DNA from 2 places in the Micromonospora inyonensis genome. Region 1 is predicted to be linked to the other one. Evidence: riboswitches for the same ligand, from Rfam matches in the RefSeq annotation. Region 1 holds a riboswitch; the other holds the start of a gene.
What was found. A riboswitch is a leader RNA that binds a small molecule or an ion and turns the genes downstream of it on or off. The one in region 1 is predicted to bind cobalamin.
Positions count from the first base shown of each region.

Region 2: it holds a riboswitch for cobalamin, as region 1 does, so the genes downstream of both, GA0074694_RS13935 (FecCD family ABC transporter permease) here and GA0074694_RS24240 (energy-coupling factor ABC transporter permease) in region 1, are expected to answer to the same signal.

Region 1 covers NZ_FMHU01000002.1:2,193,251-2,200,375, reverse strand. Annotated here, with positions in the region: gene GA0074694_RS24260 (cobalt-precorrin-6A reductase) at 1-324, opposite strand, end outside; gene GA0074694_RS24255 (energy-coupling factor ABC transporter ATP-binding protein) at 321-1,163, opposite strand; gene cbiQ (cobalt ECF transporter T component CbiQ) at 1,160-1,906, opposite strand; gene GA0074694_RS24245 (energy-coupling factor ABC transporter substrate-binding protein) at 1,906-2,223, opposite strand; gene GA0074694_RS24240 (energy-coupling factor ABC transporter permease) at 2,220-2,900, opposite strand; cobalamin riboswitch at 2,931-3,100, opposite strand; gene GA0074694_RS24235 (ABC transporter substrate-binding protein) at 3,250-4,818, shown strand; gene GA0074694_RS24230 (ABC transporter permease) at 4,785-5,840, shown strand; gene GA0074694_RS24225 (ABC transporter permease) at 5,833-6,708, shown strand; gene GA0074694_RS24220 (ABC transporter ATP-binding protein) at 6,705-7,125, shown strand, end outside.
Region 2 covers NZ_FMHU01000001.1:3,073,433-3,080,557, forward strand. Annotated here, with positions in the region: gene GA0074694_RS13925 (ABC transporter substrate-binding protein) at 1-358, opposite strand, end outside; gene GA0074694_RS13930 (ABC transporter ATP-binding protein) at 355-1,188, opposite strand; gene GA0074694_RS13935 (FecCD family ABC transporter permease) at 1,185-2,219, opposite strand; cobalamin riboswitch at 2,264-2,447, opposite strand; gene GA0074694_RS13940 (alpha/beta hydrolase) at 3,066-3,605, shown strand; gene GA0074694_RS13945 (IS110 family transposase) at 3,942-4,466, shown strand; partial or broken gene GA0074694_RS13950 (SDR family NAD(P)-dependent oxidoreductase) at 4,705-4,947, shown strand; gene GA0074694_RS13955 (hypothetical protein) at 4,946-6,430, shown strand; gene GA0074694_RS13965 (ATP-binding cassette domain-containing protein) at 6,928-7,125, shown strand, end outside.

The DNA of each region.
Region 1 (7,125 bases):
CGCCTCGATGCCGGAGACCCGCATCCGGGCCGCGTACGGGTGGGTGGCGTCGACCACCGCGTCGATCCGGTGCTCTTCCAGCCAGGCGGCCAGGCCGGCCGCGCCGCCGAAACCGCCGATGCGCACCTCACCGACCGGCAGCCGGGGCTCGGCCACCCGCCCGGCCAGCGAGGAGACGACCGCGACGTCCGGCCGGGTGGTCACCGCCGCCGCGAGGGCGCGGGCTTCGGCCGTCCCGCCGAGGATCAGCAGCAGCCGCCCCGGGACGCGGCGCGCTTCACGGCGGTCGGGGACCGTCGGGTCGGGATTGTCGTCGCGGGTCATACGGCCCCTTCTTCGGTGGTCGCCAGTAGGGCCGCCAGTTCGGCGGCGGAGCGGGGGCGGGCCCGGGACAGGTGGGGCAACCGGTCGATCAGCCGGTGCACCAGGGGAGCCCAGGCGGGTGTCAGCCGCGCCGCCGCGAGCAGATCCGGGTCGGCCAGCGCCTCGGTGGTCGGCACCCGGCGCACCCCGCCGCCGGCCACGACCACCACCTCGTCCGCCCACCGGAACGCGAGGTCGACGTCGTGGGTGGAGACCAGGATGGTGGTCCCGGCGGCGTGCAGGTCGTCGAGGGTACGCAGCAGCGCCTCCACGCCGGCCGGATCGAGTCCGGCGGTCGGCTCGTCGAGGATCAGCAGCTCCGGCCGGAGCGCCACCGCCCCGGCGATGGCGACCCGCTTGCGTTGGCCGTACGACAGCAGATGGGTGGGACGGTCGGCCAGCGCGGTGACCTGCAACGCGGCCAGTGCCTCGTCGCAGCGTTGCCGCACCTGCCCGGGGTCCAGGCCGAGGTTCACCGGCCCGAACGAGACGTCCTGGCGGACGCTGGCGGAGAACAACTGGTCGTCGGGGTCCTGGAGCACCAGCTGCACCCGCTGCCGCAGCTCCAGCAGGCCCGAGCGGGTGCGGCGCACGAGGCTGCCGGCCACCTCGATCCGCCCGGCGTCCGGGGCGAGCGCGCCGACCGCGAGTCGGAACAGGGTGGTCTTCCCGCCGCCGTTGGGCCCCACCACGGCCAGCCGCTGGCCGGGCAGGACGGCCAGCTCGACACCGGTGAACACGGGCTGGCGGGGCTGGTAGGCGAAGTCCACCCCGGACATCCGCAGCAGCGGTTCGGTCATCGCCACCGTCCACCCGAGAGGACCGTCAGCGTGACGATCGCCGTCAGCAGTGCGACGGTCGCGACCACGAAGGGCGGGGAGAGCCGTCGGACCTCCACCTGCACCGCCAGCGAGCCGGTGTAGCCCCGTACCGCCAGGCCCTCCTCGAGCCGGCGGGCCCGGGTGAAGGCCCGGACGAAGATCGCCCCGGCCTGCCCGGCCAGGGACCGGTACGTCGTGCGCCAGGTCCGGTAGCCCAACCGCGCCGCCTGCGCCTCCCGTACCGCACGCACGCTGTCGACCAGCAGGAACAGCATCCGGTACGTCAGCGCGGCGACCTCGGTCACCGCCGACGGCACGCCGAGCCGGACCAGCCTCGGCAGGACGTCGGAGAGGGGAGTGGTGGCACTGAACAGCAGCAGGCACAGCAGGGCCGCCGCCGCCCGGCCGGTGGTCGTCACGGCCACCCCGACCCCGGCCGGGTTCCAGCCGAGCCGGGTCGGGGAGTGCACGGAGACCAGCAGGGGCAGCGCGGAGGTGGCGATGAACAGCGCCGGCATCCGGGCCGCCCGCAACAGCACCGGCACGGGCACCCGGGCCGGACCGACGAGCAGCAGCGCGGCGGCGCTGCCCGCCAACGCGGCTCCCGGCCAGGTGGGCAGGATCACCGCGCAGCCCAGCAGGCCCAGCGCCAGCAGTGCCTTCTCGCCCGGGTGCCGTAGCCGCCAGGGACCGGTGTGCGCGGCGACGTCGAGGGCGAACACTAGTCGGCGGAGGCGTTGGTGTCGCGCAGCCGCTGCCGGGTGCGGGCGACCCCGAAGTAGTAGCCGAGGAAGCCGGCGCCCACCGCCGCCTGGAGGGCGAACAGGCCCGACTCGATCTCGGCGGAGGGCGGCTCGTAGATGGCGGAGAACCACGGCTCGTAGTCCGGGTGGTCGGTGACGATCGCCTCCTCCGCCTGGGCGTCGGCGCCCGCGAACGGCTCCTCGGCCGATCCGCCGAGCCCGAGCAGCAGCGGGGCCGCGGCCAGCGCGATCACCACCAGCAGCAGGAACAGGTTGACCCGTCCGAAGCGCTTCACGCCGCTACCTCCTGGGGCTCGCGCAGCACGCCGAGGCGCCGCAGCTCGTCTCCGCTGACCCGGGTGAGCAGCCGTACCACCAGCACCGACAGCAGTCCCTCGCTGATCGCGAGGGGAATCTGGGTGACAGCGAAGATCCCGGCGAACTTCGCCACCGCGCCGGGGAAACCGGACGCCGGGTCGGGGAACGCCCACGCGAGCTGCACGCTCGTGACGCAGTAGGTCGCCAGGCCGCCCAGCGCGGCGGCCAGGAAGACCGCCACGTCGAGCCCGCCGCCGAGGCGGCGGGTCAGCACATAGACGCCGTAGGCCACCCAGGGGCCGACGACGGCCATCGAGAAGACGTTGGCACCGAGGGTGCTCAGCCCGCCGTGGGCCAGCAGGACCGCCTGGAACAGCAGCACGAGGCCACCGAGGACGCTCATCACCGGGGGCCGGAACAGCACCGTGCCGAGGCCGGTGCCGGTGGGGTGGGACGAGGATCCGGTCACCGACGGGATCTTGAGGGCCGACAGCGCGAAGGTGAAGGCACCCGCCGCTCCCAGCAGCAACTTGGATTCGGGGTCCTGCCGGACCTGCCGGACCAGAGCCCGGCTGCCGTGGACGACGAAGGGTGCGGACGCTGCGAACCATGCCGCTGCCTGCACCGGGGGTAGGTACCCCTCGGCGATGTGCATCGAAGACCTTCCTCTCCAGCACCTCGTGGACGAGATCCGTGCATCAAGGCCGGTCTCCTGGCTCCCGGATCGATGCTTCCCCCGGCCTTCCCAGGCCGTCGGCCTAGTGGCGCAAGTCGGAGGTCACTCCCCGGTCACAGTGGCGAGGGCCGCGCCGGTCTTCCACCGGCTTCCCGAGCACCTTGACGGCGAGAGGCTATCGACCCGCCACCCGGCGGGGCAAGCGGCCCGTCCCTCCGTGGCCGCTGTTGCACATCATTGGCAACTGCGTAAGGATGGCCTCTGCGGTGCGTCGGCCACCGCGGCACGTCGTCGACCAGGAAAGAGGAGCCCCTTGGGGTCTGCGCGAATGGTGACGATGGTCGCCACCGGTCTTCTCGCCCTGTCCGCCTGTTCGACCCCGACAGCCACCTCCACGGCCGCTGGTGCCGACACCCTCGTGGTGGCGACGGCGGGCGAGCCGGACACGCTGAACCCGGTGCTGAACTACGGCGTCGACGGCGGTTCGCTCATCTTCGACGGCCTCGTCGCCCGCGACGCCCGCAACCAGCTCGTGCCGGCCCTGGCCCGGGATCTGCCGACCGTGTCGGCCGACGGGAGAACGGTCACGGCGAAGCTGCGCGACGGGGTGGTCTTCCACGACGGCAGTCCGCTGACCGCGCAGGACGTCGCCTTCACCTACCGGGCGGTGCTGGACCCGAAGGTCGACTCGACGCTCCGGTCCGACCTGGACATGCTCGCCTCCGTGGCCGCACCCGACCCGTCGACCGTGGTCTTCACCCTCCGGTACGCCTACGCGCCGTTCCTCCAGCGCCTCGCGCTCGGCATCGTGCCGGCGAAGGCCCTCGCCGGGCAGGACGTCAACAAGGCCGCGTTCAACCGCAGGCCGGTGGGCACCGGCCCGTACCGGGTCACCTCCTGGACCCCGGGCGACCGGCTGGTGCTCGCCGCCAACGAGCGGTACTGGGGCGGCCGACCGGCCAACTCCGGGGTGGTGGTGGCCTTCGTCCCCGACGACAACGTCCGCGCCCAGCGGACGCGGGCAGGGGAGTTCGACGTCGCCGAGCTGGCCCCGAAACTGGCGGTCGGTTTCGACGGGCGGGCCGGCTACCAGGTGCAGCGGGTTCCCACCGCCGACTACCGGGGCGTCATGCTGCCGATGGGCGGGCCGGTCACCGGAGACCCGGCCGTGCGGAAGGCGCTGCACGCGGCGGTCGACCGTTCGGCGATGGTGGCCGGTGTGCTCGGCGGGGCCGGGGAACCGGCGTTCGGGCCGATCCCGCCGACGTCGGAGTTCGCCGAGCCGTCCATCGCCGGCAAACCGGCCGCCGACCCGGCCGCCGCCACCGCCGCCCTCGACGCGGCCGGCTGGAAGCCCGGCCCGGACGGCGTCCGCGTCAAGGACGGCCGCCAGGCGGCGTTCTCCCTGATGTACCCGGCCGCCGACAGCCTGCGCAAGGAACTCGCCCTGGCGGTGACCGCCGACGCGCGGAAGGTCGGCATCAGGATCACTCCCGAGGGGCTCACCTGGGACGCGATCACCCCCCGGATGGGGACCGACGCGCTGGTCATGGGGTTCGGCACACCGTACGACCCGGACTTCGTCTCCTTCAAGCTGTTCACGTCGACCTTCGCCGGCCAGGGCTTCTTCAACCCCGGCTCCTACCGTTCCCCGGTGGTCGACCGGGCGCTGCGCGACGCCCGCGCCAACGCCGAACCGGCCGCCCGCCGGGCCGCGTACGCGACGTTCCAGAAGCAACTCGCCACCGATCTGCCCTGGGTGTTCCTGACCTATCTCCAGCACACCTACGTGGTGCGCGACGGTGTCAGCGGGGTGACCCCCCGGGTGGAGCCGCACGAGCACGACGTGGCCAACAGCCTCTGGTGGAACATCCACACCTGGACGAGGACATCGTGACCGCGCCCGCTCCGGCGAAGGCCCCGACCGCTCGGCGTCCCCGCCGGCTGGCGGGCGCCGGTGCGGTCGTCCGCCGCCGGTTGCTGGTGGCCGTGCCGATCCTCGCCGTCACCAGCGTCGGCATGTTCGCGCTCGGCGCGGCCTCGCCGATCGACCCCGCGCAGCAGTACGCCGGTGCCGCCGCCTTCACCGCGAGCGAGGAGAACCTCGCCCAGATCCGGGCCAACTGGGGCGTCGACGACCCGCTGCCGGTGCAGTACGCCCGCTGGGTGGGCAACCTGCTCCGGGGCGACCTGGGCTGGTCGACCAGCCGGCACGAGCCGGTCGCGTCGGTGCTCGCCGCCCGCGCCGGATGGACCCTCCTGCTGGTTGCCCTCGCCCTCGCCCTGGTCCTGGTGGCGAGCCTGGTGCTGGGCACCCTTGCCGCATACCGGCGCGGTGGGTGGTTCGACCGTGCCCTGCGGGCCACCGCCTACGCCGTGCAGTCGATGCCGGTCTTCTGGATCGGGTTGGCCGCGATCGCCGTGTTCGCCCTCACCCTCGGCTGGCTGCCCGCCGGTGGCCTCACCGACGTCGCGGCCACCGGCACCGATCCCGCCGACGTGGCCCATCACCTGGTCCTGCCGGTGACGGTGCTGGCGCTGTCGCAGGCCCCGTGGTTCGTCCTGTTCATCCGCGACGCGGTCGCCGACAGCCTCCGCGACGACCACGTGCTCGCCGCCCGGGCCCGGGGCCTGCCCGGCCGGACGGTGCTCTTCGGCCACGCGCTGCGTACCGCGTTGCTGCCGTTCCTGACGCTGGTCGGCACCCACCTGCCCGAGATCGTCGGCGGTGCCGTCCTGGTGGAGACGGTGTTCTCCCTGCCCGGCCTGGGCGCGGTCACCGTGCAGGGCGCGCTGGGCAGCGATTTCCCGCTGCTGGCCGCGATCACCCTGGCCACCACCGTCGTGGTGCTGGCCGCGAACCTGGCCACCGACCTCGCCTACGCCGCCGCCGACCCCCGGGTGCGCCTCGATGACTGACCTCGCGCCGCGGATCCGCGCCGTCCGCGTCCGGCGACCGGGACACCCCGGACGCGGTGGCGTGCTCGTCGCCGCCGCCATCCTGGCCGTCGCGGTCGTCGCCTGCCTGCTCGCTCCCGTCCTCTGGCCGCTGGACGAGAGCGCGGTGGACCTCGCCCGCACCCGGCTCGCCCCCTCTCCCGCGCACCCGGCCGGCACCGACGACCTGGGCCGCGACGTGCTCCACCGCAGTCTCTACGGCCTGCGCGTGTCACTGCTCGTCGGAGCGGTGGCCGCGCTGGTCGCCGCCGTCATCGGCGGTTTCGTCGGCGCGGTCGCCGGCAGCCTCGGCGGCTGGGTCGACCGGGTGCTGATGCGGACCGTCGACACCATCGCCGCGCTGCCGCACCTGCTGCTGGGCATCTTCATCGTGGCGATGCTGCGTCCCAGCCTCGGCGCGGTGATCCTGTCCATCGGACTGACGCACTGGCTCTCCACCGCCCGTATCGTCCGCTCCGAACTGCTCAGCCTGCGGAACCGCCCGTTCGTCGACGCCGCCGTCGCCGGTGGTGCCAGCCGGACCCGGGTGCTCACCCGGCACCTGCTGCCGCACGTGCTGCCCCGCCTGGCGTTGGCCACCACGCTGATGGTGCCGCACGCCGTCTGGCACGAGACCGCCCTGTCCTTCCTCGGTCTCGGCCTGCCCCCGCACCTGGCCTCCCTCGGCAACATGATCAACGACGGGCAGCGGTCCCTGCTCACCGGCGCCTGGTGGGCCAGCCTGGTCCCCGGACTGCTGCTGGTCGTCGTCACACTGGCCCTGGCCACCCTCACCGGCCGGTGGCGCGACCGCCTCGACCCCCGCGTACGAGCGGAGCTGAACCTGTGACCGCCACCCGTGCCGCACCCGCCACGACCCGCACCCGCACCCGCACCGACGATCCCGCCCTGCTGGAGGTCGACGGGCTGACCGTCCGCTTCCGGCTCCGGGACGCCGTGGTGCAGGCCGTCACCGACCTGCACCTGACTGTCCACCCGGGGGAACTGCTCGCCGTGGTGGGGGAGTCCGGCTGCGGCAAGTCCGTGCTGGCCCACGCCCTGCTGGGCCTGCTCCCCGGAAACGCCACGGTCACCGGGCGGGCCCGGCTCCGCCCGCCCGGCGGGGACGTGGTCGACCTGGTCGGCTGCGGCGAGCGCCACCTCGCCCGGACCGTACGGGGGCGGGCCGTCGGCCTCGTGCCGCAGAGCCCCGCCACCGCGCTCACCCCGGTACGCACCGGCCGGCACCTGCTGGTGGAGACCCTGC
Region 2 (7,125 bases), on a different contig from region 1:
CCGGGTTGACCGCCAGGACGTTCTCCAGGGTGGGGTGCTCGTCCCCGACCTCCTTCAGCTGATCGATCCGGGCTTCGGGATAGGCGAGCTCGATCACGTCCCGGTCCTGGTCCATCCCGGTGACGGCGATCAGTTGGTCGCGTGCGCCGACGGACAGCACGATCGAGATGATGCCGCCGTCGTACGCGTACAGCCGGGTGACGGGCTTGTCGACGCTCACGTCCTGCCCGCAGTTCTGGACGGTGATGGCACCGGTGGCCGCGCTCGATCCGGCCTCGCCGGAGGTGCACGCGGTGAGGGTGAACAAGCCGAGCACAAGAGCGGTGACACGGGTACGGCCGGGTGGGAAGACGGTCATGCCGGTGAGGTGTCCTTCCGGGGGTGGATGAGCAGATGGTGCTGCGGGAGGTCGGGGTGGGGCACCTGAACGGAGCCGACGCCGAAGTGCGTCTCGACGTGGTGGGCGCCGAGCACCTCGGCGGGCGGGCCGACGGCGACGATGCCCGCTGGCTCCGACGTCCGGTCGCTGCCCGCGCGCCAGCCGACGAGGGCCAGCCGGTCGAAGAAGCGCAGGGCGAGATCGAGGTCGTGCACGGTGGCCACCAGGGTTCGGGCGCGTGTGGCGAAGACCTCCAGGAGGTCGAGCTGCCAGGCGACGTCGAGGTGGTTGGTCGGCTCGTCGAGCAGCACCGTCGGGCACTGCTGGGCCAGGCCGCGGGCCAGGACGGCCCGGCGCCGCTCGCCGCCGGATAGCTGGTCGGCGACGGTGTCGATCCGGCCGGCCAGTCCGACGGCGTCGAGGGCGTCGAGCACGAGATCGCGCTCGGCGCGGCCACCGCGGGCCCAGGGACGGGTCTGCGGCACCCGGCCGAGGGTGACCATCTCCCCGACCCGCAGCTCGGAGGTCGTCACGTCCTCCTGAGGCACGTAGGCGAGCTGCCGGGCGCGTTCCCGGTTCGGGAGCCGCCGCAGATCGATCAGTCCGCCCCGCCCGTCGGCGATCAGCGCGGTTCCGGAGCTGGGGCGCAGCACTCCGGCCAGCACCCGCAGCAGCGTCGTCTTCCCGGCGCCGTTGACCCCGACGATGCCGAGCCGGCTGCCGTCGGCGACGTCGAGGTCGACTCCACGCAGCACGGTACGGCCGCCCATCCGGGCGGAGACGTCGTGCAGGCGTAGGGCGGGGGTCATCGGTCACCACCGAACCGGTACGAACCTCGGCCCATGAGCAGCAGGAACAGGGGCGCCCCGAGCACGCCTGTCACCACGCCCAGGGGAATCTCCTGCGGTCGCACCATCACCCGGGCCAGCACGTCGACCCAGACGAGGAACATCGCACCCGCCACCGCCGCGACCGGCAGGACGACCCGGTGCCGGGCGCCCACCATCAGCCGGGCCGCGTGCGGAACGATCAGCCCGACGAACCCCACTCCCCCGCTGACCGCCACCAGCACACCGACGACCACGGACAGGATCACGAACAGCGCCGTACGCAACGCGGCCACGTTGATCCCGAGAGCCGCGGCCGTCTCCGGCCCGGCGGCCAGCGCGTCGAGCCAGCGATGCACAACCAGCAAGCCGGCCGCGAGAACGACGACGAACGCGGCGGGTATCACAAGCTTTTCCCAGGTGGCTCCGCCGACGCTACCCAGCATCCAGAACATCACCGAGTTCGCCGCGCGCGCATCGTCGCTGAGGAAGACCAGCAGCGAGGCGATCGCTGAGAACCCGGAGGACAGGACGACGCCGGAGAGCACCAGCCGGATAGGGGTCAGTCCACCCTGCGCGGTGGCGATCAGCCAGATCAGCAGCGCGGATCCGACCGCCCCCAGCAGCGCCCCGGTCGAGACTGCGTAGAGGCCCAGCCCGGCAAGCGCGCCGGTGGTGAGGGCCGCGGTGGCACCCACCGAGGCGCCCGAGCTGATACCCAACAGGTAGGGGTCGGCCAGTGAGTTGCGTACCAGGGTCTGCATGCCGGCCCCGGCGATCGCCAGGCCCGCGCCCACGACCAGCGCCAGCAGCGCGCGGGGCAGGCGCAGTTCCCAGACGATGACATCCCAGCGGCCGGCCGGCTCGCCGGAGAAGCGGTCGGTGACCGCCGCGACGACCTCGGTGAGCGGGATTCGCTCGGAACCGAAGGCCAGCGAGGCGATCACGCTCAGGACCGACGCGACGGCCAGCACGAATAACAGCGGCCAGAACGGCAGCCTACGCCGGGGCATGATGCGGCCTCTCAAGTCTGGAGACCCTGATCGCGAGAGTCCATCGACGAGCATGTGAGCCGACAGGTCTTCGGACTTGGGGTCAACCGGCGGCACGGCCTTCCCAGAGAAGTACTCTCCAGTGGCGAAATCGTGCCGCCGTCGCCCGTACCGCTGCGCGCCAGTCCCGGAATCTCACCGGAGTTCCCTGGCATCCCTCAGGATGCGGTCGACTCGACCGGGATAGTACCCGCACCAGGCGGACTCCGCCACCGAGGACCTCACCCTGAATCGGTCGCTACTGCCGCGAACGCGAAACAACCGTCCAGTGACGAGGTCCAGTCTTGCCTGTCCCCAAAAAGCGGCTCGTTTGCGGCCACGTACCGGACGACCGTGTCCGCCAAGGCGTGCGACTGGACACACGTCCACGGCGCCTGACGCCCGCTGTCACCGGGTGCTCCATGGGTGCTCCAGCGCGATGGACGAGCCAACAGTTGGTGGACTGAGCGGCACGTCGTGCGGGCGAATCTGGGGATTGACCGCGAGTAGATGGACTCAAGCGACAGAGGTGGACCCATCGAGTCGATAGATGTTCATCTCTTAATCCGCGGGTTCGGGGTTCGAGTCCCTGGCGGCGCACCAGCAATAATGGCTCTGACCTGGCGGCGTTGGCGGTAACTCCGACGGCCTCGCCGTCGGGTGCGCTGGCGGCGGCGGGCCGGGCGCGGGCTCTGGCCCGGGTTGGGGCAAGCGAGCAGGCGCGGTCGGCCATCGACCAGGCACGCCGGATGTTCGACCAGGCCGGCGATGAGGACACCGACGTGGCATGACAGTGAAGCGCTGCGTTCCGGTCGCTACAGTTATCGAGTGATCGCTGGAGTCATCGTCCCCGGAGGCCGTTACGGTCCGCAGGCCCCTCTGCTCGACCTTGCCAGCGAGGCGCTCTCCGACCGCGACATACCAGTAGAGACGGTGAATTGGACCGTCCCGAAGGGTCTGCTGGACATCGGGCCGGAACCATTCGTTCGGGCGCACGTCTCTGCGGCACTACACCGGTTGGCCAGCGCGGCGCCCGCCGCGCAGCCCGTGATCATCGCAAAGTCGCTCGGCACCCACGCCGCCATGCTCGCGGCCGAACAGCAACTCCCAGCGATCTGGCTGACGCCGCTTCTGCATATCGAGGTCATCGCCGAGGCGATCGGCCGAAACCCGGCGCCCGCACTTCTTGTCGGGGGGACCCGCGACCGCAGCTGGCTACCTGACATCGCCGCAGCAACGAGCAAGAGGGTCGTCACCATCACCGGCGGCGATCACGGCTTGCGGCCACCCGGACCGCTACGGGCCTACACGCAAGCCCTCGGCGAGGTCGGTACAGCGATCGAAGAATTCCTGTCTCAGCTCCCATAGTCGGCACCGCTCTCCCGACTGCCGACGGCATGGACAGCACCGAGGCCAGGGTAGAAAGAATCCTTCCCGGCCGTGACTACATCAACGGCCGGCGCACCTTCATCGCGGCTACTTGTTTCATTGACCTGCGACCGTTGCCCGGCCAGGCTTCGGTCGAGGCGCCCGGGTTGTCGCTCTCATTGCGGCTGCCCACGCTGGTCGTGTGGCTCTCATTTGGCCTGCGCGACCCGGGCGTCGCCCCAGGGCGGGGAGAGGCTCAAGAGGGGTTTGCTCGGCTCGAAGTAGCGTTGCCCTCCCGGCTCGACAACCCAGGTGGATCGAGCATCGGAGGACGCGGTGAGTGGCACGTCAGATCGTGTGGTCATCGGGATGGACCCGCACAAGCGTTCGGCAACGATCGAGGTCATGGCCGGCGACGAGACCGTCGTCGGCGGCGGCCGGTTCGACACCGACCGGGATGGCTACACGGCGATGAGGAAGTACGCCACCCAATGGCCGAACCGGGTCTGGGCGATCGAGGGCTGCCAGGGCATCGGTCGGCACATCGCCAACCGGCTACTGGCCGACGGCGAGCAGGCCGTCGACGTCCCGCCGAAGCTGTCCGCCAGGGCGCGGGTGTTCGCCACCGGGCAGGGCCGCAAGACCGACGCCACCGACGCCCACTCCATCGCGCTGGGTGGCACCCGCATGGCCGGGCTGCGCCCGGTGGTCAACGATGAGCAGTTGGCCCTGCTGCGGATTCTGGTCGACCGGCGCCGCTCGCTCGGTGAGGACCACACCCGGATGGTGTCCCAGCTGCATGATCAGCGACGCGGTGGCGACGGCGGCGGGCCCGGGAGGACAACGGGGAACGACTACTGACTCCAGCGTGACCGACTCCCATCCCCCCAGCCGGCTCTTCGGAGAAGTCACTTCCCGGACCCACCGAGACCCAGGATAGAACTCTCCTCCCGGCGGTGTCTGACACAGAGGGGAGCCAGAAGAGGATGCGGCGGTGCGGTCGGTTGCCACCGGGCATGGGGCCGTGGGTGCCGGAAACGCGAACGCGTCGTCTGATCACCGCCAGACGGCTGGCCTTTGGCCGACCAGGCTTTCCTCTATGAACAACGCACTTGACGGCAAGGTAGCTCTCGTTACAGGTGGTAGTCGTGGCATTGGCGCCGCGGTGGCCCTGCGCCTGGCCAAGGACGGCGCCGATGTGGCACTGACGTTCCAGCAGAATCAGCAACGCGCCGAGGACGTGGTGGACCAGATCTTAGCGGTGGGGCGGAGGGCGATCACCGTGCAGGCCGACAGCGCCGACCCGGCGGCAGTAGTCGCTGCAGTGGACCGTGCCGCCAGTGTTCGTCAGTCACTGTCAGTACATCGTGCCCGCCGGGCCGGGCGCCTCCGGCATGGGCATCTACGCCCTCGGCGACGACCTGCTGCACGTCCGCGGGCCGAGCGAGTCCAACGGCTTCTGCGGCCTACACACCGGCTGGGTCGAGGCACGCGTCCGCGTCCTGCCCGAGCCTTCGGCGGGGATCGACACCGGCTGGGACGCGATCAGTGAGGCGACCCTCTGGAGTCCCAGCGGCCGGCTGTCAGTCGTCGGCCTGATGGGCGGAGTCGCGGAGGCTCTCACCGACGTCGCCGTCCCGCGTGGGCTGATCCGGGTGCGGGTGCACGCACGCGACCGCCTGGACGAGACCGTCCGCACCGACGACGACCCACCCGAGCAGCACGAGTTGCACGTCTGGGCGGTGGCCGAGGAGACGCCGTGGCGCACCGTGCAGGTCGACCCAGAAGGCCGGAACCGGGATCAGAAACCGGCGAAGGCCGCCGAGTGGGCGATGCTGTCCCTGGTACCGCGCCCCTCGAACCGTTCCGCCATCCTGGCGCTGATGGCACCTGACCCGTACCAGGACGACAGCGGCCCGTCCCGGGTGGCGGTGATCCGTCACCGGCCCACGCCGGTCCAGGTTCCCGAGGGAGTACTGCCCGCCGGCGACCTGGAGATCCGGCTCGAGCGCGTCGACAGCGAGACGCTTACCTGGTCGTGGGCCACCGCCGACGAGCCGATCTTCCCTCGCCCGCTGACCACACTGCCCGACGACGAGCCGAGCACCGTACGACTGACCTCCGGCCCCGACGGCTTCACCCTGCGGCACGAAGGCGTACTCGGCCGGCACGCCTTCGCCCTCGGCCTGATCTGGGACCACCTGCTCGACGCCCCCGGGTCGCACCCGTGGACCGAGACGTTGCGCGAGCAGGCCGCCACGGCGACCGCGCTGGCCGAAAGTTCTCGCCGCCTGCAGGCGCAGCGCCTCGCCGAGCAGTGGGGAGGCGCGCCACCGTCGGACCGGGTCCGCAGGCTGGTCAGCCAGGCGCGGTCCCTCGCCCGGATCGACCGCCCGCTGCTCGACCGCATCGACGCGCTACCCGCCGAACGCCAACGCCAGGCAGCCTGCTGGGCGGCCCGCCGCGCGATGCGCGTGACCGGGCTGGAACAGATCGGATGGATCGCCGACGCGCTCGCCGACGCCGAGGCCAACCGCCCACTGCCCCCATCCTTCACCGAGCACAACGGCCGGGCCGCGTTCGACCGGCTCCTGTCCGATCCCGAGGTGCCACACACCACCGTCCCGCTCCGGCTGGACCTGACGGCGTTCGGCACACACGGCGTCACCGAGATACTCCAGCAGGCCGCCGCGTTCCCCGCCCTGACCGCGCTGACGAACGACGCCCCGCTGGTCGCCGCGATCGACGCCGTCTACAACGCGGCCATCGCCCACGCCGACGACCGCGACCGCTTCCTGACCGACGCCCACGCCGCCCTACGCTGAACCTCCGACTCGACAGGCGATGCCAAACACGTCACCACCGCCCCCGGAGCCGAGCAGACGAACGCCCCGACCAAGCAGATGAGGGAGCTCCGCCCGCGCGCTCATGTCGAATTGAAGATGCCTGGCTGGCGTGCCGAGCAGCTGGCAAAACGGTACGGCCCGCTCCAGACGGCCTGTCTCGTCATCGGTGATGCCGTAGCACTCCGGCGTCTCGCCGCCTTCAACGGTGCGAACGCGCACATGGCGCAAGCCCGGTAGCTTGCTGACCAGCTGGGGGTCGCCGGCACCGAAGCCGAGGTTGTCGAGCTGGATGCGGGTGCAGCAGACCCACGCGTTCGAGCCGGGCGGCTACACGGTGAAGGACGAAACGTTGACCGCCGAAGGGACGGCCTTCGTAAGGAGGTCTTCCCGGCCGTCGCGCAGCGTGGGAAAATGGCCGGCCGGACTGCTTTCCGGCGGGCGGGCAGCAGAGGCAGGTGGAGGTCGCCCGGTCGCTCATGGCCGATCCCAAGATCGTGCTCCTCGACGAGTCGTCCATGGGTCTGGACCCGAGGGCGACGACCACCGTGTGCGAACAGGTCGTGCGCATGCGCGAGGCCGGTACGGCGGTGCTGCTCGTGGAGCAGAACGCCCGGTGGGCGTTGAAGACGGCCGATCTCGGCTGCGTGCTCGACCTCGGGCGCGTGCACATCTCC